2 regions of the Enterococcus sp. S86.2 genome follow, and region 2 is predicted to be linked to the other one. Evidence: predicted binding sites of a transcription regulator. Region 2 holds the regulator's gene; the other holds the start of a gene.
What was found. The regulator LexA, encoded in region 2, represses DNA repair genes until DNA is damaged. The targets are predictions, from matches to a motif close to CNAACANNTGTTNG.

Region 1: the regulator LexA is predicted to act here: its motif matches at 8,635-8,648, upstream of parE (DNA topoisomerase IV subunit B).

Annotation. Positions count from the first base shown of each region.
Region 1 covers NZ_CM206813.1:1,747,519-1,760,167, reverse strand. The annotation lists gene topA (type I DNA topoisomerase) at 1-555, shown strand, start outside; gene trmFO (methylenetetrahydrofolate--tRNA-(uracil(54)-C(5))-methyltransferase (FADH(2)-oxidizing) TrmFO) at 663-1,973, shown strand; gene xerC (tyrosine recombinase XerC) at 2,369-3,271, shown strand; gene hslV (ATP-dependent protease subunit HslV) at 3,299-3,844, shown strand; gene hslU (ATP-dependent protease ATPase subunit HslU) at 3,858-5,249, shown strand; gene codY (GTP-sensing pleiotropic transcriptional regulator CodY) at 5,273-6,064, shown strand; gene AC6R0T_RS08140 (aldose 1-epimerase family protein) at 6,122-6,997, shown strand; gene plsY (glycerol-3-phosphate 1-O-acyltransferase PlsY) at 7,253-7,888, opposite strand; gene AC6R0T_RS08130 (CoA-binding protein) at 8,019-8,441, shown strand; gene parE (DNA topoisomerase IV subunit B) at 8,810-10,867, shown strand; gene parC (DNA topoisomerase IV subunit A) at 10,879-12,649, shown strand, end outside.
Region 2 covers NZ_CM206813.1:1,497,886-1,510,534, reverse strand. The annotation lists gene AC6R0T_RS07115 (metallophosphoesterase) at 1-1,185, opposite strand, end outside; gene AC6R0T_RS07110 (aminotransferase) at 1,332-2,456, opposite strand; gene AC6R0T_RS07105 (ornithine cyclodeaminase family protein) at 2,503-3,537, opposite strand; gene AC6R0T_RS07100 (helix-turn-helix domain-containing protein) at 3,677-4,759, shown strand; gene AC6R0T_RS07095 (aminotransferase class I/II-fold pyridoxal phosphate-dependent enzyme) at 4,807-5,949, shown strand; gene AC6R0T_RS07090 (hypothetical protein) at 6,088-6,216, shown strand; gene AC6R0T_RS07085 (alpha/beta hydrolase) at 6,839-7,621, opposite strand; gene AC6R0T_RS07080 (hypothetical protein) at 7,633-7,998, opposite strand; gene AC6R0T_RS07075 (hydrolase) at 8,018-8,638, opposite strand; gene AC6R0T_RS07070 (hypothetical protein) at 8,950-9,162, opposite strand; gene lexA (transcriptional repressor LexA) at 9,282-9,902, opposite strand; gene AC6R0T_RS07060 (DUF896 family protein) at 10,072-10,314, shown strand; gene tkt (transketolase) at 10,403-12,397, shown strand; gene AC6R0T_RS07050 (glucosaminidase domain-containing protein) at 12,645-12,649, shown strand, end outside.

The DNA.
Region 1 (12,649 bases), 250 kb from region 2:
ATTGTCAACTCCTTAATTGAAGATTTCTTCCCACAAATCGTGGATGTTAACTTTACGGCTGAAATGGAAACAGACTTGGATAAAGTAGAAGATGGCAAAGAAAACTGGGTTAAGGTCGTGGATCGTTTTTATAAGCCATTTGAAACTGAGTTGACAAATGCAGAAGAAAAAATTGAAAAAATTCAAATCAAAGATGAACCCGCTGGCTTTGACTGTGACGTTTGTGGGCATCCAATGGTGATTAAACTGGGGCGTTATGGTAAGTTTTATGCGTGTAGCAATTTCCCTGATTGCCGCAACACCAAACCGATTGTAAAAGAAATCGGCGTTATTTGTCCGGTTTGTCACAAAGGACAAGTTATCGAAAGAAAGTCTAAGAAAAATCGCTTATTCTATGGCTGCTCTCGTTATCCAGATTGTGACTTTACTTCTTGGGATAAACCAGTTGGGCGCGATTGTCCAAAATGTGGTCAATATTTAGTTGAGAAAAAAGTTAAAGGTGGCAAACAAGTCGTTTGTATTAATGGCGACTATGAAGAAAACGTCCAAAAATAAGTAATACAAAAATAAGTGGCGCACTTTTTTACCCGTATCCAATCACTGCTAAAAATTCGCTTAGTGTGGCACTTTTTTTGTTAAAAATATAAGAACGGAAGAATAAAATGACTGAATTTGTAAATGTAATTGGTGCCGGCCTAGCCGGTAGTGAAGCAGCTTGGCAAATTGCTGAAGCAGGGGTTTTAGTACGTCTATATGAAATGCGTCCAGAAAAATCAACAGAAGCCCATCGTACTTCAGATTTTGCAGAATTGGTATGTTCTAATTCCTTAAGAGGAAATAGTTTGGCCAATGCAGTTGGCGTTTTAAAAGAAGAAATGCGGCGGTTAAACTCAGTAATTATTCAATCGGCTGACGAAACGGCAGTTCCAGCCGGGGGTGCTTTGGCAGTGGATCGTGATTCTTTTTCCGCTACTGTCACAAAAAAAGTGAAAAACCATCCAAATGTGACCGTTATTTCAGAAGAAATCACGGAAATTCCAAGCGGAGTTACCGTGATTGCGACCGGTCCTTTGACTTCTTCTAAATTAGCAGAAGCCATTAAAGCATTTAATGGCTCTGACGGTTTTTATTTTTACGATGCTGCAGCACCAATTATTGATAAAAGTACCATCGATATGGATAAAGTGTATCTGAAATCTCGTTATGATAAAGGAGAAGCGGCTTATCTCAATTGTCCAATGAACAAAGAAGAATTTGACGCTTTTCGCGAAGCCTTGATTACAGCTGAAGTTGCGCCGTTAAAAACTTTTGAAAAAGAGAAATACTTCGAAGGTTGTATGCCAATTGAAGTTATGGCTGCTCGTGGTGAAAAAACGATGCTTTTTGGTCCGATGAAACCAGTGGGACTAGAGGATCCTAAAACCGGCAAACGTCCCTATGCCGTGATTCAATTACGACAAGATAATGCTGCGGCATCGTTGTATAATATCGTTGGTTTTCAAACTCATTTAAAATGGGGCGAGCAAAAGCGAGTTTTCCAAATGATTCCAGGTTTAGAAAATGCTGAATTTGTTCGCTATGGTGTCATGCACCGCAATAGTTTTATGAATTCACCAGAATTATTACGGCCAACTTATCAGTCAGTTAAACGGGATGATTTATTTTTTGCTGGTCAAATGACCGGCGTAGAAGGGTATGTAGAAAGTGCGGCTAGCGGTTTGTTAGCTGGGCGTAACGCTGCGTTATTAGCGTTGGGACAAGCAGTACAAACCATGCCAAAAGAAACAGTTATGGGTTCGATGGCTTACTACATTACCCATGCAGAAGGCAAACACTTCCAGCCGATGAATGCTAATTTTGGATTATTGCCAGAATTGCCAGAGCGTATTCGCGATAAAAAATTACGCTATCAAACATTGGCAACGAGAGCCCTAAGTCACTTGAATACTCCAGCAAAAGTAGTTTCAGAATAATTTAGTCTAAAACTACACTAGGCCGTCAACATTTGTTGGCGGTTTTTTACTGCTTATTTTCTTTTGTTAAGTTAGAAGATGGCTTAATAAATTTCTGAGTGTCTTTAGTCAATAGAGCGAAAGTCTAATAGAAATAAAAATAAGATTGAAAAAATATGAAAGTTTTGTTAATTTGTAAGATGCTGATCTGACATCTAAATGTTAGGCTAGCAAATTTTGATTCGGTGAAATTCTTGCCGTGTTAAGCTTATTAAGCTTTATTTTGTCGTGAAAAAAGTATGACAATATTGTGTAAATTGTGACGAAAGAAGGAAATATTGTTTAAATTCTGACAATTTGTTTGTTTTTTAATTCGTTGTATGCTACATTAATTGCGGACAGAAGTGAGGTGTAAAATGACAGCTTTTGACTGGCCACAAGAATTTTTACGCTACTTGCAATTTGAACGGGGGTATTCGCAATTAACGACAGCGGCCTACCAAGAAGACTTGCAAGATTTTCGTGAGTTTTTAAAAGAAAGTGGCGATAGTGATTTTTTGAAGATTGATCATCGGGATGTGCGGGTTTACCTTAGTTTTTTAAATGAAAAAACGTACAGTCGAAATTCGATTAGTCGTAAAATTGCCAGTCTGCGTTCTTTTTATCAATATCTGCTAAAACAAGAAGTTATTGAAGAAAATCCCTTTGCCTATATTCATTTGAAGAAACAAAATAGTAAGTTACCACGGTTTTTTTATGAAAATGAAATGGCAGCGCTCTTTCAAGCCGCACAAGGGGATAAACCTTTAGAAATTCGCAACCGTGCCTTATTAGAAATTATGTATGGCGCAGGCTTACGGGTTAGTGAGTGTGCTAATTTAACCTTGGCTGCCGTTGATTGGCAAGGAGAGGTTTTATTAATTCATGGTAAGGGCAATAAAGATCGTTATGTTCCTTTTGGCACTTATGCCCAAGTAGCATTGCGAGAATATTTAACCCTAGCCAGACCGCGTCTAATGGAAAAAGTGGCGGATCATGCTTTTATTTTTGTAAATCAAAGAGGAACTCCGATTACAAGTCGCGGCATTGAATACGTTTTTAGTCAACTGATCAAAAAAAGCAGTTTAGATAGTAAAATTCATCCCCACATGTTACGCCACACATTTGCTACCCATCTATTAAATAATGGTGCGGATATGCGAACGGTTCAAGAATTACTCGGACACGCTAATTTATCGTCAACCCAAATATATGCCCACGTCACAAAGGAGAGTTTACAAAATAATTATCGTAAATTTCATCCGCGGGCGCATGAATAAGCTATTTCACAATTTAGGAGGAACAAGATGGAATCACAATTTCATTCCACCACAATTTGTGCAGTGGAAAAAGATGGCCAATTTGCTATGGCCGGTGACGGTCAAGTCACAATGGGAGAACAAGTAGTTATGAAGGGCACAGCCCGTAAGGTTCGCCGTATATATAACGGTGAAGTTGTTGTTGGCTTTGCCGGCAGCGTAGCTGATGCGTTTACTTTGGAAGAAAAATTTGAAGCAAAATTAAATGAATATAATGGCAACTTACAACGTGCTGCTGTTGAATTAGCCCAAGAGTGGCGGACACAACAAGCCATGCAAAAATTAGAAGCGATGTTAATTGTAATGAATAAAGAAGAAATGTTGTTAGTTTCTGGGACAGGGGAAGTTATTACACCTGATGATGGTATTTTGGCAATCGGCTCTGGTGGTAATTATGCACTAGCTGCGGCAAGAGCGATGAAAAAATACAATACCGATGAAATGACAGCAAAAGAAATCGCAGAAAACGCACTAAATATCGCCGCAGATATTTGTATTTTTACCAACCACAATATTATTGTGGAAGAAATGTAGTGAGGGATTTTTTATGAATGAAATGACAAAATCACCCCGCCAAATCGTGGCGGAATTAGATCAATATATCGTAGGACAACAAGATGCAAAAAAAGCAGTTGCTGTGGCTTTACGCAATCGTTATCGTCGCTTGCAATTAGACGAAGAAATGCAACAAGATGTGACACCCAAAAACATTTTGCTAATTGGTCCAACAGGTGTCGGTAAAACTGAGATTGCACGTCGGTTGGCAAAAATTGTTCAAGCTCCTTTTATTAAGGTGGAAGCTACTAAATTCACGGAAGTCGGCTATGTTGGCCGCGATGTTGAATCAATGGTGCGCGATTTAGTCGAAAGTGCCATTCAAATTGTTAAAAAAGAACAATACAGCCGTGTTTATACTCGTGCCGTGAAAAAAGCCAATCGTCGGTTGGTCAAAGTTTTGGTTCCTGGTATTAAAAAAGAACAGAAAAAATCGAGCAATCCTTATGAGCAGATGATGAACATTTTTAATACGCAACAAGAAGAACCAAAAGAAGAGTTGACTGAGGAAATCAAAACCAATCGACAAGCAATCTTTGAGCAATTAGAGCGCGGTGTTTTAGATGATCGTGAAGTTACAATTGAAATTGACGAGCCAAAGACCAAAGGCCCAATGATGAATAACGGTTTAGAACAAATGGGAATTGATTTAAACGAAACACTTGATGCTTTAAAACCGCAAAAGAAAGTTGAACGAACGGTAACTGTTAAAGAAGCACGGGAGCTTTTAGTTCAAGAAGAATCTGCTAAACTAGTCAATGACGCAGACATTCACAGTGAAGCCATTAGACTTGCCCAAGCAAATGGGATCATCTTTATTGATGAATTTGATAAAATCACCTCACGTTCCCAACAGTCCGGCGAAGTTTCAAGAGAAGGCGTCCAACGAGATATTTTACCAATCGTAGAAGGGTCACAAGTGAATACTAAGTATGGAACTATTCAGACCGATCATATTTTATTTATTGCCTCTGGTGCCTTCCATGTGGCAAAACCTAGTGATTTGATACCAGAATTGCAAGGGCGTTTCCCAATTCGAGTTGAATTGGATGACTTGACTGCTGCTGATTTTGTTAAGATTTTAACTGAACCGAATAATTCTTTGGTTAAGCAATATATCGCATTACTTAAAACCGAGAATATTAAAGTGATCTTTACTAAAGAAGCCATTGAAAAAATTGCAACAATTGCTTTTGATGTCAACCGAGATACCGATAATATCGGGGCTAGACGTCTGCATACGATTTTGGAAAAATTGTTGGAAGATCTATTATTTGAAGCACCAGATATGCAAATGGGTGAGATCACCATTACTGCAGCTTATGTAGAAGAAAAACTCGACGCTATTGTTGAAAATCAAGATTTAAGCCGTTACATTTTGTAATTACAGGAAGGAAAATGAAAAAGATGACAACTTTATTAGATAAAACTCGCCGTATCAACCAATTATTACAACAAAAAAATACGTTTGATATGACTTTGGATCTACCTTATAACAATATGGCGCTAATTTTAGGGGATATTTTAGATAGCAACGCCTATATTATCAGTAGTGAGGGTGTCTTGTTGGGCTTTAATGAAAAACACGATGTCAACAATGACCGCGTCAAAAATATGTTTGAAGAAAAACAATTTCCACAAATCTATACCGATATGGTAGATCATTTAACGAAAACCGAAGCAAATATTCCAATCTCTTCTGATATGACGGCATTTCCTGTTGAACAACGGGAAAAATATCCCAATGGCTTAACTACCGTTGTCCCAATTTTTGGTGCGGGAGAACGTTTGGGAACTATTATTTTAGCCCGGATGGATGCAGCTTTTAACGAAGATGACTTGGTTTTAGCTGAATATGGCGCTACCGTAGTCGGAATGCAATTCTTATATCAAAAATCTCGTGATATTGAAGCAGACGTCAGAAGTGCAACGGCTGTTCAAATGGCGATTAGTACACTTTCTTATAGTGAATTGAAAGCGGTCCAAGCGATTTTTGCCGCTTTGCAAGGGGATGAAGGACGCTTAACTGCTTCTAGTATTGCCGATGAAATTGGCATTACCCGTTCGGTGATTGTCAATGCCCTACGAAAACTAGAATCTGCTGGGATTATTGAGTCACGTTCTTTAGGTATGAAGGGAACGTATTTGCGCGTTTTAAATAAACGCTTCAAAGAAGAATTGGATAAACACAGTCACTAGGATTATAATGAAGTGTCTGGTAGCAAAAAGGAAATGTTAAATTAGGAGGTGCCGTAAATGACGGTCACAATTGAAAATGATCAACTAAAAGCCCAAATTGCCTTACACGGGGCAGAATTACAAAGTTTAGTTAGCAAAACAAACGGATTGGAATATATTTGGCAAGCAGATCCGAAATATTGGGGAAAACATGCGCCGGTTTTATTTCCAATTGTAGGTGCTTTAAAAGAAGATAGCTATCGTTATAAAGATAAAACATATCAGCTGCCAAAGCATGGTTTTGCGCGCAATATGGACTTTGAACTTTTAGAAGAGACCGGGGATGCCGCTAGCTTTGTTTTAACTGCTACGGCTGAAACTAAGGCAGTTTTTCCTTTTGATTTTGAACTGATTATTCGCTATGAACTAGGTGGCGATGGTCTAACAGTAAAATATGAAGTGGAAAACTTGGACGAAGAAGAAATGTTCTTTTCAATTGGGGGGCATCCGGCCTTTAATGTTCCCTTAGAAGAAGGATTAAGTTTTGAGGATTATTATTTAGCCTTTTCACCTCGTAAATCGCGGTTAAGCTTGCCTCTTGACGGCAATTATATCAATTTGGAACAACGGACTTTGGGACAAACCAATACGAATTTAGCCTTAACCCATGATATGTTCAAAAATGATGCAGTTATTTTTGAGACAAAAGGATTAAATGCGATTTCTATTTGTAGTGAAAAATCACCCCATAGTGTTACTTTAAGTTATAAAGATATGCCCTATGTGGGTGTTTGGTCACCTTATCCAACTGAGTCACCTTTTGTATGTATTGAACCGTGGTGTGGGATTGCTGATACGACAGACGCAACTGGCGAACTAGTTGAAAAACTAGGCATTCAACAATTAGCTGGTCGCGAAAAATTTGCTACAAAATATGCAATTACCGTTAAATAGCTAATAAAAGACCTCTAAAAGTCTTAAGACTTTTAGAGGTCTTTTTAAACTGTGAAGAGAGTACGAATTTTTTAAAGAAAAAAATTGATTTGACTCCTTTGTGCTGTCTGGCTTCATCCACTAGCTCTTGGCGGCAATAAGTCAAAATATCGAAAAATTTGAAAAACGATTTAGGAAAATTTCGCCTTATTGCTGACAGAAAAAACGAGTTAAAAAAAACTTCTCTTATTCGAGGTAAAAAGGGGTGAGTTTACACTATCTATTTTTTTTACTGTTTAAACCAAAAGGAATCCGACTTTCACTGCCATCTTTAATCCGTTTGATGTTGTCGCGGTGTCGATAAAAAATGAAAAGTGTCAGACCAGTTGCAATAATTGTTAACAGCCAGTTGTGTTGTGGTAAAATTTGTGGCCAGACTAGCGGCAAAATAACAGTTGATAGGGTAATTAGAACGGCTGCAATCATACTTGTTAAGCTCACCATACTTGTGATAAAGAGGCAAACAACAAAAATTGTCGCGGAGTAGATAAAAAAGATAGGGCTATAGCCTAATAACATCCCAGCACTGGTCGCGACCGCCTTGCCACCTTTAAAGCCGGCAAAAATCGGGAAGGTATGCCCTAAAATTGCGCAAACGCCAAACCATAACGGGTTAATATTTGTTACATGAAATAAGCTTGGCAATAGTGTGGCTAAAGTTCCCTTCAAAATATCCATCAGTAAAACGACAGTTCCAGCTGGCTTTCCTAAAACACGAAATGTATTAGTAGTACCAGTATTACCGCTGCCGAACTGGCGAATATCTTTTTTGTAAAATAGTTTCCCAATCCAAACACCAGAAGGAATAGATCCTAATAAATAGGCGATTATCATTAAAATAATTACTTTCATAAATAACCTCAATTCTTCAAACTAGCGTAATTTTAGCATGAAAGAAATGCAGGAACAACTCTTTGCCAATATTTCTTCAATAGGATATAGTCTAGGTGGTTGATAATTAAACTTCTAAAGGAGTGGTAGTATGTTTCAAAATCCTAGTCAAGAAAAAATTTTTCAAATTTTAAAAGAAGCAAAAACGATTGCGGTAGTTGGCTTGAGTCCAAAGGAAGATCGTACCAGTTTTCAAATCGCACGGCTACTACAAAACTACGGTTATCGAATTATTCCGGTGAATCCACAACATGCTGGTAGTGAAATTTTAGGTGAAAAAGTTTATTCTGATTTAGCCAGTGTTCCTGAAAAAATTGACATTGTGGATATCTTCCGTCGCAGCGAGTTTTTGCCAGACGTAGCTGCAGACTTTTTAAAGACAGATGCCAAGGTTTACTGGGCGCAACTTGGTTTAGAAAATGAGCAAGCTTGGGAAATGCTGCATGAAGCAAAACGAGATGATGTAATTATGAATCGTTGTATCAAAATTGAGTTAAACAAAATGGGCGCATAATATTTTTAATAAAAAAATCACTAAGCAAACTTGAGGCTAAAAGAGCAGTTACAAAAAGTTTGCTTAGCTTTTTTGTCTGAAAAGGCGTGACTTTGACTGTATAACGGATACGTAAAAATTTGACGTTTAAGTAAAATAAGCTTTATTTTGAGTTGTGATTGCATTTATACGTATTTTTCTTTAAAATAAAACAAGAACGTATGTTTGTGTTTTTCTTTGCGGTTTGAACGTCTCCTGTACTCTTGCCTATTTAATACTTTTTTTCACAGGTTTTTTAGAGTAAGATAGAAGGAGCGCTTTTGAATTGCGCTAAAATAGTGTAGTATAACAGGGCTTGTCCCATTACTTTTATCAAAGGAGCGTTTGCTTTGGCAAAAAAAACAACTGAGTATAATGACGCCTCCATTCAAGTCTTGGAAGGACTTGAGGCTGTCAGAAAACGACCAGGAATGTATATCGGTTCGACGGATAGTCGTGGATTACATCATTTAGTTTACGAAATTGTCGACAATTCTGTCGATGAGGCTTTATCTGGTTTTGGTAATGAAATAGATGTTACTCTTAATCAAGACAATAGTATTACTGTTAGCGATAATGGACGCGGCATGCCTGTGGGAATGCACGCTTCTGGTATTCCAACTGTAGAAGTTATTTTTACTGTGTTACATGCTGGCGGTAAATTTGGTCAAGGCGGTTATAAAACTTCTGGTGGTCTTCATGGTGTAGGGGCCAGTGTTGTGAATGCTTTATCAAAATGGCTTACCGTAACCATCGTCAGAGATGGTGTAGCTTATGAAGAAAAATTTAAAGACGGCGGTAAACCCCAAGGAACGTTGAAAAAAATCGGGAAAACAAAAAAGAAAAACGGGACTACTGTCACTTTCTTACCGGATGATAGCATTTTTTCAACAATAAAATTTTCTTATGAGACATTGGCTGAACGCCTGCGAGAATCTGCCTTTTTATTACGTGGGGTCAAAATTACATTGACGGATCTTCGGGGAGAAGAACCTGTTTCAGAAGTTTTTCATTTTGAAGAAGGAATCAAAGAATTTGTTGATTACCTCAATGAAGAAAAAGATACCCTGACACCAGTAATTTATTTTAATGGGGAAAAAGATGGTATTGAAGTAGAAATCGCGATGCAATATAACGACGGCTACTCAGAAAATATTTTATCCTTTGTTAATAATGTCCGCACCAAAGACGGCGGAACTCACGAAGCTGGTATGAAGGCTTCTTTAACGAAAGCTTTTAATGAATATGCTCGTAAAGTAAGTTTATTAAAAGAAAAAGATCGTAACCTAGAAGGTAGTGACTTTCGTGAAGGGTTAGCGGCGGTACTTTCCATTCGAGTGCCAGAAAACTTGTTACAATTTGAAGGACAAACAAAAGAAAAACTAGGCACACCAAGCGCTCGAAATGCAGTGGATGGTGTCTTAGGCGAACAGCTTGGGTTTTACTTACAAGAAAATAGCGAAATGAGTCAAATGCTGGTCCGTAAAGCGATTAAAGCTCGTGAGGCTCGTGAAGCAGCTCGTAAGGCTAGAGAAGAAAGTCGTACCGGTAAAAAGCGTAAAAAAGGTGAATCTTTACTTTCGGGTAAACTAACGCCAGCTCAATCGCGAAATCCAAAGAAAAATGAATTGTATTTAGTCGAAGGAGACTCTGCCGGTGGTTCGGCAAAACAAGGACGAGATCGCAAATTTCAAGCAATTTTACCGTTGCGGGGAAAAGTAATTAATACCGAAAAGGCGAAACTACAAGATATTTTGAAAAACGAAGAAATTAACACTATGATTTATACAATTGGTGCTGGTGTAGGGCCAGAGTTTTCTATTGAAGATTGCAATTACGACAAAGTTATTATCATGACCGATGCGGATACAGATGGCGCCCACATTCAAGTGTTGCTGCTAACCTTCTTTTATCGCTATATGAAACCGTTAATTGAAGCAGGAAAAGTTTATATTGCGTTACCACCACTTTATAAAGTTTCAAAAGGTGTTGGCAAAAAGGCAGTGACAGAATATGCTTGGACAGATGAAGAATTACAACAAGTCATTCAACAAGTTGGTAAAGGCTATATGCTACAACGCTACAAAGGGTTAGGGGAGATGAATGCGGAGCAGTTGTGGGAAACCACCATGGATCCTGAAACTCGTACGTTAATTCGTGTGCGAATCGATGACGCCGCCAAGGCTGAACGTCGCGTTACCACGTTAATGGGGGATAAAGTTGAACCAAGACGTAAGTGGATTGAAAGCCACGTTCAATTTTCTTTAGAAGAAGATGGCAGTATTTTAGAAAAAAAAGCAGATGAAGAAGTATCTAGTAGTGAAATTTTTGATGAAGAAAAAGCACATGCAAAAAATGCAGATGGTGCCAAAGATAATTTTGCAGAAATCAGTTTATTTGAAGAATAGGAGGTGGCAAAGTGGAACACAATCATAATATTCAAGAATTAACACTTGAGGAAGTCATGGGCGACCGCTTTGGCCGCTATTCAAAATATATTATTCAAGAACGTGCATTACCAGATATCAGAGACGGTTTAAAACCGGTACAACGCCGGATTTTATATGCTATGAACAAAGATGGTAATACTTACGAAAAAGCCTTTCGTAAGTCAGCGAAGTCTGTCGGCAATATCATGGGGAATTACCACCCCCATGGTGACAGTAGTATTTACGAAGCCATGGTTCGGATGAGTCAAGACTGGAAACTACGAGCCATTTTAATTGAAATGCACGGTAACAACGGGAGTATGGATGGTGATCCTCCTGCGGCAATGCGTTATACAGAAGCGCGCTTATCACAATTAAGTGGTGAAATGCTAAAAGATATTGAAAAAGAAACAGTTGATATGGTTTGGAATTTTGATGATACTGAAAAAGAACCGACTGTTTTACCAGCAAAATTTCCTAACCTTTTGGTGAATGGTTCAACTGGGATTTCTGCTGGTTATGCCACCGAAATTCCAACACACAATTTAGCTGAAGTAATTAACGGTACGATTTATCTCATTGACCATCCTAATGCTAGTTTGGATAAATTAATGGAATTTATTCCGGGTCCAGATTTTCCTACTGGCGGAATTTTACAAGGTAAAGCAGAACTGAAAAAAGCTTATGAAACTGGAAAAGGCAAAGTGATTGTCCGCTCTCAAACGGAGATTGAAAAAATCAAAGGGAATAAAGAGCAGATCGTTGTGAATGAAATTCCTTATGAAGTGAATAAAGCTACCTTGGTGAAGAAAATCGATGAAATTCGTTTGGCAAAAAAAATTGACGGAATTGCTGAGGTTCGGGATGAAACAGATAGAACTGGGTTGCGAATTGTTGTAGAATTGAAAAAAGATGCCAACGCCGAGGGTATTTTAAATTATCTGTTTAAAAATACGGAACTGCAAATTAACTACAACTTTAATATGGTTGCTATTGATGAGATGCGGCCAAAACAAGTTGGATTAGTCACAATTTTGCAAAGCTATGTCAAACATCGAAAAGATGTTGTGATAAAACGGAGTCGGTTTGAGTTAGATAAAGCGCAAAAACGTCAGCATATCGTTGATGGTTTAATGAAAGCATTGTCGATTTTAGATGAAGTCATCGCCACGATTCGTGGTAGTAAAGACAAAAAAGATGCTAAAAATAATTTAATTGTAGCTCATGGCTTTACTGAAGCCCAAGCTGAAGCAATTGTTAATTTGCAATTGTATCGTCTAACCAATACAGATATTACGCAATTACAACAAGAGGCAAAAGAATTAGCTGCGTATATTGCGGAATTAAAAAAGATTTTGGATGATGAGACTGAACTTTTAAGCGTGATAAAAAAAGAGCTAAAAGAAGTGAAGAAACAATATGGACAGCCGCGGCTAACGCAAATTGAAGCGGAAATTAAAGAGCTGAAAATTGAGACAGAGGTTTTAGTCGCTCAAGAAGATGTTATTGTTTCTGTTACCCATGAAGGATATATCAAACGCAGTAGTCTGCGTTCTTATGCAGCTTCTAAACCAGAAGAGCTGGGAATGAAAGATGGGGACTTTGTGTTATATACAGGTGAGGTCAACACTTTGGACCATATACTGCTAATTACTAACAAAGGAAATGTTATTTATCGTCCAGTTCATGAGCTACCTGATTTACGTTGGAAAGAAATTGGGGAACATATTTCGCAAACGATGTTGAATATGGCAGTGGATG
Region 2 (12,649 bases):
CTTTGATGAATAGTCATCTTGTCCAGTAAAATAATTGTAATTTACTTCACCAACTAATTTAGCTGCGGGCGCTAAAATATTTTCATCCCGTACATTTTGATCTAAAAGCTGTTGATAAGCTAATCTTTGCCCATCTTTGAAGAAAAGTTCTTTTAAATATGCATTATGTTGACGGATATTTTTAGCCGTCATTTTATTTTCTTTAGCCCAAGCGTCTACGTCAACTGTTTGTCTGTGATAGGAAATTTTGCCTGGGGTAAGCTTTAATTCACCATAAGCATGATCGGCAATCGCAAAGGAGCTGGTAACAACTTCAGTAATGTCAGTTTTTCCAGTAGGATCTTTCATAATATCTTGAGCATGAATATGACCGGAAAAAACTACAGGCACCTGATATTTTGCTAAAAGACTTTTAAGAGTTTGAGCGTTTGACAAGACATAACCTTTGTAAACAAGAGGGTTATGAATAAAAAGATTATGATGCATAAAGAGAATCGGAACTTTGTTTTTACTTTCAGCAATTTGCAATCTTTTTTCAAGCCAATTTAAAGTTTCATCTTTTACTTGGCCACCTGTATGGGGTTGCGCACGACTGGTTTGAATGGGGTATTCATTTGTATCTAAGAAAATAAAGTCATATTTTTTGTCGATTTTAATTGCATAACTTAATGACTCGCTATCTGTACTAGTCGCAAGTTTATACCCATCGGGGAAAAATTCTTTAAAGTCAGTAGGTGAGATTTGGGCAATACGCTCTTTGGTATCGCCCTGGTATTTGCGAGCCCAACCATCAAAAATATCGTGGTTCCCAGGAATCGCAAGTATCTTTGTACCAGTCTTTTTTACAGGAGCTAAAATTTCAGCCATTTCTTTGGCACTTTGTTTTTCACCATTTAAGGTTAAGTCACCTGTCAAAATAATTGCCGCAGGCTTTACTTTTTTTGCTTTAGCCACAAAAGCTGTTAAAGATTCTTCTTGATAATCTAAATCTTTTCCGGCGGCAGTTCCTTTGATAAATTGAAATTCTTTGCCATCATCGTGAAGAGACGGGGCAATAAAATGAATATCCGTGGCAATCCAAAACGTATTATTTTTTAGCTTAAATTGATTTGCCTCAGTTGAGGTGTGACAACCAGTAAGGACAAATCCAAATAGAATTAGTAATATTGTTAGCATTTTTTTCATCTTCCACACTCCCGCAGGTTATCATAGCACAAAGGTTGTCATTATGTTAAAAATTAGACAATAAAATAAAGAGTAGGGATAATAGGACTTCACTAAAGCCCTCTTATCCCTGCTCTTTATTTATAAAGGTGTATTAAGTTAAAGTATTAATCAAATTGACGAAGATATTCTGAAAATTTTGCAAGTCCAGTCTTTAAATCATCAGTTTTACAAGCATAGCCAATTCGCACGCACTTTTCAAACTCAAAGCACTCACCGGGTGTGAATAAAATACCGTGATTGTCAATTAAATCCAAGCACAAATCATAACTTGTCATGTCAAAATCATAGTACAGTAAAGTAATCGTCCCTGCTTGTGGTTTCACGTAGTGGATATGGGGTTCGTTTTGTACCCATGTGTCTAAAATCTGCAAATTTTTACGTACTAAAGTTAAGTTACGGGCCATAATTTCTGTTTGATGGGTGAGTGCAATGGCTGCCAGTTCTTCATCTAGTAGGCCACAACTAATCGTATTATGATCGCGATGTATTAAACAGGTATCCATAGCAGCAGAATCTCTGGTTGCAATCCAACCCAGTCGCAAGCCGGCCAATGACCAAACTTTTGACATGCTACTTGTGCTAATTCCTTTTTCGTATAAATCAACAATAGAAGGACTCACTTCATCAGTTTGTGTCAAGCCGCGGTATGTCTCATCACACAAAATGTAGGCGTCAACTTCTTTGGCAAGAGCAACGATGCCATTTAAAATATCTGCTGACATTAAAGCGCCTGAAGGATTGTTGGGATTGTTAATGACGATAACTTTAGTTTTATCCGAAACTAATTTTTTCACTTCCGCTAAGTCTGGTAAAAAGTTATTTTCTTTTTTTAGTGCATACATTTTAACCGTGGCACCAAATGATTCCGGTATTGAATATAATTGCTGATAGGTAGGGAGGATAGCCACAACTTCATCTTCGGGATTTACTAAAGAATATAAGACAAGATGATTTGCACCGATTGCACCATGGGTGGTAACAACTTGATCTGGCGTAATATTTTGATAGAGCTTCGTGATTCCCTGTTTAAAAGTTGAATTGCCAAAAATATGGCCATAGGTGAGACGTTTTTTTAAAAGATCATTTAAAGTTTTTTCTTTATCCAGTCCAGCTAATTCGAATAAATCATTGATACTAATTGAGTCGACACAGGTTTCACCAGTGTTGTAAATAGCTTTGTCTTCGTGTTCGTTCATCCACATTTCTACTTTAAAGGGTTTGATATTCATTTTTTTCCTCCTTAATTTATGACTGTTCCCGCGTGTTTGTAAAAAACTATAAAAAGACAGTTTGGCCAATATTTTCTTTAGTAGCTATTTTTAGTGCTAAATTTGAAACAGCTAGATCTTGGAGTGCAATTCCTGTCGAATCAAAAATCGTAATGGCATCATCTGCAGTACGACCTGCAACTTTTCCTGTAATAAGGGCGCCAATTTCACCGCTAATGTCAGCTTTTTTTATAACTCCTTCTTTGATCGGACGTTCAGTTTCACCAACAGTTATTGCTTGTTGTAAATCATCAACGATGATGATAGCATCTTTAAAAATCTGCGGATCAATTTCTTCTTTACCGCTGATGTCAGCGCCAATACAACTAAAGTGTGTTCCTTTTTTTACCCATTTTGCCTTTATAATTGGCGTAGTGGCAGGGGTTACCGTTGCCACTAAATCTGATTTTTCTAATGTTTGCGCAAGATCTGTCACAGCGCTAACATTCGTATTTTTTAGCGAAACTTTTTTGGTTGGATTTTTGGCTAACAAACTTTCTAAAGGTGTCGCCAAATTTGTTACAAACGCATTTGCTTTGTTTGCATCTAAGGGATCAAAAATAAAAATATCCGATATACTGTCAAAAACTGTCAAATATGCAGCAATCTGAAAAAAGGCTTGTTGGCCCGAACCAATAATTAGCAATGTTTTGGCCATTTTTTTAGCTAAATATTTTGCACCAATGGCCCCTGCGGCACCGGTGCGCATGCCCGTGATATATTCAGCATCCAACAAGCTGCAAGGTGCTCCTGTTTTACTATCAAATAAGAGGGTAGTACCAAATAAAGCCGGTAAGTTTTTGGCGGGATTATCTTTAAACCAAGAGACGACTTTTAAACCGTAACGCTCAAGTTCGGGCATAACACCAGCTTTGATATCCATATCCGCAACACCAGCTTCAAATTCATGGAATATCATCGGAAGAACGAAGGCTTTGTTTAACTCTTTTTGTTTATAGGCCTCTTCAACTGCGGCGATAGTTTCTTCCATTGTTAAAATTTTTCGTAAATCATTTTCATTTAAAACTGTAACTTTATTCATGGAAACAACTCCTTTACTTCTTTCATTGTAAGCGATAAATGTAAGAGGTTTTTTTGTAATATTTCCAAAATTAAGATATATTTTTTGTAGAGCTAATAAAAATGCTTGCGTGTTTTTCATTTATGATGGAGGTGTAAAGATGGGTTTGACTGTCACGGGTCTATTGGACACTATTGATCCAAAGGGATTTGTTTTGTGTGCTGGTTTTAATGGGCTGAAGAATCCGATAATGGATGTGGGGATTTTAGATCACGAATTTGATTTAATGAAAAATAAGGAACAGCCGTATTTTGAACCTTGTTCCATTGTTGTATCCAGCCTGTTGTTCATGAAAGACAATCCAGAGCAACTGTTACCAACCATTCAACAATTATTACAAGATAAAGTGAGTTCTTTAGCCATTCAAAATGTTTACTTTAAGGATATTCCCCTAGCGGTCCTTAATTACTGCAATGAAAAAAATTTCCCCTTGTTTTTATTGACGGAAGAAGCGGATTACTTAGAAAATTTGATTTTTAAAATTAAAAACAGTATTCATCAAGCGGACTATTTAAATTATTTAGAACATAGCTTTCAACAGTTATTAAATGGTGACGAACACAATTTTGCGTCTTTATATCAACAGCTATCCCTTGTTTTAAAGCCTCAGAGTCGAGCATATTTGGTTGAAAAACAAGATCAAGCCGTCTTTTCTTTACGGGAGTATGATCAATTTAAACGTGATATTCCCCAAGCTGCATTTTTAACGCGGTGGAAAAATAAACTTTTTGTTCTAACAACCTTGGAGCTAACTTTTCCGCCTGGTTTTAAGTCCGATCTTATCGGCGGCTGTAGCAGCAACCAAGAACAAAACAAAGATTTAGCACAATTATTTGAAGAATCCTTGTTGGCTTTAGAATCTAATAATCAATTTGGCAAAATTTTTCACTACGATGATTTAGGCATTTTAGCATTGATTGGCAAAATGAAACTAAATACTGGGATTACAAAGCTTGTTGACAAATTAATGGCTGAACTACAAGCAGATTTTGGGATAGAGGTATTTCAAACTGTACTCATTTTTTTTGCCGCAAATGGTGATATTCAAAAAACAGCCGACACGCTATTTATTCATCCCAATACAGTCCGTTATCGCATCAAAACTGTCTGCAACAAGCTTGGATTTCAATCAGAGTTTGAATTGATTGCAAACTACGGTCTACTGTTTAAAATAAGAAAATAATTACTACGAGATAAAATGGGCGAGGAGGGATTAGTTTGACCAATAGAATGCAAATCAATCAAAAATATCAGCAACAAAATAGTTTGCTAATGGAAATTGCTGTTTTGGCAAAAGATACGCCAGATTTAATTGATCTTTCGATTGGTGATCTAGATGTAACCACGAATGAGTCAATCATCGCAGCAGCTTTTGCTGCTGCCAAAAATGGTGAGACAAAATATACAGCGCCAGATGGGACGAAGACATTTCTCGGTGCTGTTTGTCGCTATTACAAAAAACGTTATCACATGACAATTAGTGAAAATGAAGTACGGGCAACAGTGGGTGCGATGCATGGTATGTATTTAGCCTTAATGGCCTTAGTTGATAAAGGTGATGAAGTGATTATTCATGAACCTTACTTTACCCCTTATAAAGAGCAAGTCCTTGCTTGTCAAGGTATACCGGTATTTGTAGCAACCAATCCATCAGAAAACTATCAATTAGATGTTGAAAAATTAGCAGAAAAGATCACCGATAAAACGAAAATTATTATTATTAACTCCCCTAATAATCCAACGGGAGCAGTTTTTACAAAAGAAACAATGCAAAAAATTGCTGACCTAGCAATTGCAAATAACTTGTATATTTTTTCAGATGAGGTTTATGAAGCTTATTGTTTTAATGAAAATTTCACCCCAATGATGAGTTACGCACCGCAAAATACTATAACCTTTAACAGTTTTTCTAAAACTTTTGCAATGACGGGGTGGCGAATTGGTTTTATGATTGCCCCAGAGCAGATTATTGATGCCTGCCGAAATGTCAGTGAATTCGTAACTTTTACAGCACCTTCCATTTCACAAGCAGCCGGTGTTTTTGCTTTAGAGAATTGGGAAGAGCTCTTTAGCGAAGTTGCCAGTCTTGTTTACGATAGGTTGCGCTATATTGAAAAGCGGGTCGCCAAAATTAATTTTCTTAGCATGGGGGAAGTTTCAGGAAGTTTGTATGCTTATTTAGATATCTCTAAAACAAATTTGGACTCTTTAACTTTTGTTAAAAAAGTATTAGCAGAATGTCATGTTTTATTGGTACCAGGGGTCGCTTTTGGTGAAACAACTGGCAAAGACCAGGTTCGAATTGCCGCAAATCAACCGGTATCTATTTTAAAATCAGCCTTTGACCGGATGGAAAAGTTAACCTTCTCATAAAAATGCAGTATTTGCTTTCAAGAGTTGCATCTTGTATAATCAAAAGTCGCAGGCTAAGCAGCTTGATTTGAAGTTGGTAGCTTAACAAAGTCTGCGCCTGAAATTAATGATTGTTAAAGGCAAATTGAGGAGAAAATCATGAATACAAAAGAAAAAATGATGGAATTAATTAAGAAAAAACAAGGCGGCGGCCGTGTAAAAGAAATGCAAGCACCAAAAAATGATCGCAAAAATATGCGTAAAGGTCCAAAAATTTATAACAAATAAGAAAAAGTCGTACTCTCTGATTAAGATGGTACGATTTTTTTGCGATTAAAAATTTACGAGGGATTTTTCAAAATACAAGAAACAGTTTTGGCGCTTGCTTTGTTACGTATTTTCTAAATGTCCTCCTGCTATTAGCAGGAGGGCAAGAAAAAGAAGGGAAGAGTGGGCAAATTAGAGACCTGTATTTTTTAAGGTGGTAGCTAATTTTTATACCGTTATATTTAGGTGCTTTTATCCTCATGTTGGACTAGAAATTGCATTTTTACTCGTTGTTTTGTATTTATCATCTATGGCTGGTTAAACTGCCATTACTAAGCTTGCGCATTACTACCAAATAAACCTATATGCATCCAGACATACTTCTTTTTAACCAAAACGAAGACCTTTATAGAACGACAAAAAATTCAAGCATTTAAAGAAGTATGACTATGTGGTTAATGAAAAATAGAAACTGCGAATTTTAAAGTAAAAGTAGGTAGCAGTTTTTTAACTTAAACCTTGGAATATAGTAATAAAGCAGATATTGCTATATAAAAACCTTTTATCGCAAATAATTAAAGTAAAACGGCCTTAAAATATTGGTATTACCCAATATTTTAAGGCCGTAAAAATTTAGAGTTATTTATTTTCCTAGCTGTTCGTTAAAGAAAGCTAATGTAAGATTCAGTGTTTTCTCCCAGTACCCCTCACCATGAATGGTGCCAGCAATTAGTTTAACACAACTTTCAACACCAACTGTGGCGAGTCCTTGTTGTAATTTTAAAACACCGCTGATCGGCACGAGTTCATGCAACGAATTAGCTAAAAATACAGGACCGCTGTTAGCTGTAATTCGTGTTAAGGGCGTAGCCGCTTTTAACAAATTTAAATCATTTCTAACGTAGTTTAAAATGAACCATTTATAGAATTGATCATTACTGCCATCTTGGTCGATTTCGCGACTTTCGTGTTCATCGAAGTGTTGTTCTTTATTCATAACTGCTTTCACTTCGGGGTGTTTTGTCACCCAATCATATAAATCAATAATCCCTGACCAAGAAGCAGCGGGAATTCCTTTTTGTAAGGCCAGTTCAACTGCCAAATTTCCACCGGCTGAAGCACCTAAAGCAAAAACTAGCTTATTTTTTAAGTCAGCATTGTTTTTAACCCAAGCATAGACATTGAAAATATCCGTCAAAGCGCTAGGATAAAGGTGAGCAGGTGCAAGGCGATAGTTTGGAGCAACTACAAAAAAGTCATTTTCCACAAACTTTTCAGCCAGAAAATTTTCTTTTTCCTTATCGCCACGAAACCAACCGCCCCCGTGGATCAAGAGTAAAACAGCTTTGGAATCACCAGTTGGAGCGTAGGTATCCAACTTTAAATCATTTCCCATATCATAGACAATATCATTTACTACTTTCATTTTCATCGCTCCTAAATTAAATCATTGGCATCGTCAGGTTGAAGTTGCATGATTTCATCAATGGTGGTAAGTAAAGCTTTTTGTGCTTTGTCGTAATCTGCGATAGAAGTGAATTTTTCGTTGAAACCTTCTAAGCCACCACTGGCAAAAGCCATTTCATATTGATAGACTGCATCATATTGTGCTGTAAAAGTCTTTAAGAGCGCCATTTGATTTTCTGCTAATTGCAACGCTAATTGAATCACGCGAAAATCAGTATACGCTAATTCAAATTGAACGGCCCAAGCACGCATGAAAGGATGCTGATTTTTTATATGCAAAAAGTGATGTTCTACTGTCCAGGACAAATTTTTTAGCGAACCTTGAATATCTAACATGAAAATTACTCCTTTTTTACTATTCTAATTTTAAGAAAATTCCTTTGTCTTGCATGGCTTTCACAAATTTTGCTGCAGTATTGCTTCTATTCCAATCTCGTTGTAATTCGCAAGCAAGTTGCGCAAAGGAGGTCATTTTAGCACCAGCTTGTTCAACACGATGAAGTGCCATTTCATGGGCAATTTTGCTTGTTCCACCAACTGCGTCTGCGACAGCATAGACTTCATAGCCTTCTTTTAAAGCATCCAAGGTTGGAAAAGTTAAGCAAGCCTCTGTCCACAATGCGGCAATAATAATTTTCTTTTTACCCGTTGCTTTAATGGCGTCATTAAATTCGCGATCTTCCCATGCGTTAATGGAGGTTCTGTCATAGCTTGGCAAATCAGCTACTAGTTCTTTTAATTGGGGAATAGTATCTTTGTTACGTCCGGTTGCTACGTTGACCGTTGAAACAATAGTAGGGACATTATAAGCCCGCATCAAAGCTGTTAAATTTACAATACTTTCAACTAATTCATGGCGATCCATTGAATTGATGGAGTTTACTTGTGTAGGCTGATAATCAATTAGTACAAAAACGCTGTTTTCCGGCGAAAGCAGTTCATCTTTTTCGGGATTTCTAGGTTCATAACTTGTCATAATAAAATTCCTCCTTAATGCTATTTAATAGAATGAAAATTTTTACCTCAAAACCAATATACTGCCGTTTTTTAAATAAGGGAAATAATCCGACTTTAAAATAGTAAGCGCTTAAATTTTCATTTGAATTATAAAAGTTTAAAAAAGATAGTGGCAGTCATTAGGGTAAATATGGATTGGAATAGCAGCTCAATTGTAAATACTCTACGTATAAAACAAATAAAAAAGATTTGACACAAAAGTCTCAAGACTAATCTGTCAAACCTTAAAAATTATTGGTCAAAGTAACCCATTGTAATAATTACTAAAAATTATTTGTATTGATGATAGGTATCCCGTGGTTTTTGATTGTAAGGATAAAATTTACGAATACTTTGACGATATTTTTTTTCGTCCCATAAGGCAAACCAGACTAAAAAAGGGGGAACAAAAATCAAAGCGGCTAGAGCAACACCATAATGACTAATGACAAAGCTGACGATTAAACCTAAAACGATTAAAGAAATATTGCGAATTGTATTCATCCTTTTCACCTCAATTAAAATATACGAACAAATGTTTGTATGTTGATTATACGAAAGTATGTTCGGTTTGTAAAGTAAAAAAATAAATCCTCGAAAAATTCGAAGATTTATTATTCGTTCTAGAGTAAATCCCGATAAAGTCCAACTACCAAACCTAAAATTTTAACATTTGGCAAAATGATAGGCTCCATATAATCATTTTCTGGTTGGAGTCTAATATAGTCACGTTCTTTGAAAAACCTTTTACAAGTAGCTTCGTCTTCGTCAGTCATGGCAATCACAATATCACCATTACTTGCGGCAGCTTGTTTCCGAACAATAACTTGATCACCATCCAAAATGCCAGCATTAATCATACTTTCACCGCGGATCGTTAACATGAACAAAGAACCACTGTCGTTTAATAAATGAGGTGGAATGGGAAAGAAATCCGATGCTTCTTCTACTGCTAAAATTGGTTCGCCGGCTGTTACAACCCCAAGCATCGGAATTGTCTCCGGCTGAGCGCCGATTTTTTCAAGGCCCAATTCGGTTAATTCAATTGCCCGTGGTTTGGTAGGATCACGTAAAATTAAGCCTTTCTTTTCTAAACGGGAAAGATGACCGTGAACAGTTGATGTGGAAGACAAAGCGACTGCTTCACCAATTTCTCGCACAGTAGGAGGATAACCTTTTTGCGAGACGCGATCGTGAATAAATTTTAAAATTTCAATTTGGCGATTTTCTGTGCGTTTAGCCATACTGCACCTTCTTTCTTTAATAATTTTAGTTTAGCATAAAGTATAAAACAAATCAAACAGATGTTCGCTTTGAGTTTGTAGTTGTCACCAGGCTTTTTTTTAGCTAAGATAAGGAAAGATATGCGTCACTCAAAGAATTTAACGTTCATAATAAAAAGGGGATTTTAAAATGCTATCAGAAGAAAAATTAGCACGAATTAATGCGCTAGCAAAAAAGAAAAAAGAAGCTGGTCTAACTGATGCAGAAACACGGGAACAAAAAAATTTACGCGAAGAGTATCTAAAAGCTTTCCGCTCCGGTATGCGGCATCATATTGAAGGCATGAAGGTTGTTGATCCTAAAGGAAACGACGTAACGCCAGATAAATTAAAACAAATTCAAAAAGAAAAAGGTTTACACAATCGAGATTGATATTTAATTGCTTTTCCGGTAATAATCCTATACAATAGGGATGTAAATAATAAAGGTAAAAAAAACCTAAAAACAGGAGGAAGCACAATTGTTTGATAAAATCGATGAATTGAGCGTTAACACCTTACGTACATTAAGTATTGAAGCGATTCAATCCGCAAATTCTGGTCACCCAGGCTTACCAATGGGGGCAGCGCCAATGGCTTACGCTCTTTGGACAAAACATTTGAAAATTAACCCAGCAACTTCTCGTAACTGGGCAGACCGTGATCGTTTTGTTTTATCTGCCGGACATGGGTCGGCTTTACTTTACAGTTTATTACATTGTGCAGGATATAACGTCACAATTGATGATTTGAAAAATTTCCGTCAATGGGATAGCAAAACACCTGGGCATCCAGAAGTAAATCATACTGATGGTGTAGAAGCAACAACTGGTCCTTTAGGTCAAGGGATTGCCATGGCAGTCGGAATGGCAATGAGCGAAGCGCATTTAGCAGCGACTTATAATCGTGATAATTTCAATGTTGTTGATCATTACACGTATGCACTTTGTGGTGATGGCGACTTAATGGAAGGTGTCTCACAAGAAGCTGCTTCTATGGCTGGTCACATGAAATTAGGCAAACTCGTTGTTTTGTATGATTCAAATGATATTTCTTTAGATGGACCGACTTCAAAAGCCTTCACAGAAAATGTTGGCAAGCGCTTTGAAGCCTATGGTTGGCAACATATTTTAGTTAAAGATGGTAATGATTTAGCAGAAATTTCAGCAGCCATAGAAAAAGCAAAAGAAAACGTGGATCAACCATCATTAATTGAAGTGAAAACAATTATTGGCTTTGGTGCACCAAATGAAGGTACGAATAAAGTTCATGGTGCCCCATTGGGAGTAGAAGGAATTGCTGCGGCTAAGAAAGCTTATGGTTGGGAATATCCAGATTTTACCGTGCCAGCACAAGCAGCGGCACGCTTTAAAGAAACGATCAACGATCGGGGACAAAAAGCTGAAGATGCCTGGGATAAAGTTTTCACCGAATATACCCAAGCCTATCCAGAACTAGCGGCACAATTTAAAGCAGCATTTGCCGGCGAACTTCCAGCTGATTGGGATGACAAATTACCTGTCTATGAAGAAGGCACCGCTCAAGCAAGTCGTGTATCAAGTAAAGAAATGATTCAAGCCTTATCTAAAGCAGTTCCAAGTCTGTGGGGTGGTTCGGCAGACTTATCATCTTCGAATAATACGATGGTAGCTGCAGAAAAAGATTTTGAACCGGGTCAATACGAAGGACGGAATATCTGGTTTGGTGTTAGAGAATTTGCTATGGCAGCTGCTATGAACGGTATCCAATTACATGGTGGTACCCGTGTCTATGGTGGAACATTCTTTGTCTTTACGGATTATTTACGTCCGGCATTGCGTTTATCAGCGATTCAAAATGCACCTGTTGTATATGTTTTAACCCATGACTCAGTGGCTGTTGGTGAAGATGGACCAACTCATGAACCAATTGAACAATTAGCAAGTGTGCGTTGCATACCAAATGTTCAAGTTATTCGTCCGGCTGACGGAAATGAAACAAGAGCAGCTTGGAAAATTGCTATGACAACAACAAATAAACCAACTGTTTTAGTTTTAAGTCGCCAAAACTTACCTGTTTTACCTGGTACAAAAGAAAATGCAGATGAAAATGTGGCTAAAGGTGGCTATGTTGTTTCACCGCAACAAGGTGAAACACCTGAAGGCATCTTGATTGCAACTGGTTCTGAAGTTGATTTAGCTGTAAAATCTCAAGCTGAATTGCAGAAGGCTGGGAAAGATGTTTCGGTTGTATCACTGCCAAGTTTTGATTTATTTGAAGCTCAAAGTGCCGAATATAAAGAAAGTGTCTTACCTCAAGCGGTACAAAATCGTGTGGCGATTGAAGCTGCTTCTCCGTTTGGTTGGGAAAGATACACTGGTTTTGCCGGAAAAGTAGTTGCAATTAATCATTTTGGTGCTTCTGCTCCTGGTGAAAAAGTGCTTAGTGAATTTGGCTTCACTGTTGAAAATGTCGTTAATGTTTATAATTCCTTGTAATTAATCATTAAAAGACTCTTGTAAATTGCTTTTTTGTAGCAGTTTATAAAGAGTCTTTTTGTTTTTTGGTAAAATTAGGCAGATTGTCAGAAAAGACGTTAAGAAAACTTTTTAATGTTGCGTATATTAAATATTTGTTACAAAGGGGGAAACATTTGATTAGCCAAAAAATTCAAGCTATAATACATATACTTAGTTATCTTTATAATTATCTTAATTTTATATAAGTTTTTTCAGGAGGAAGAAAATGTC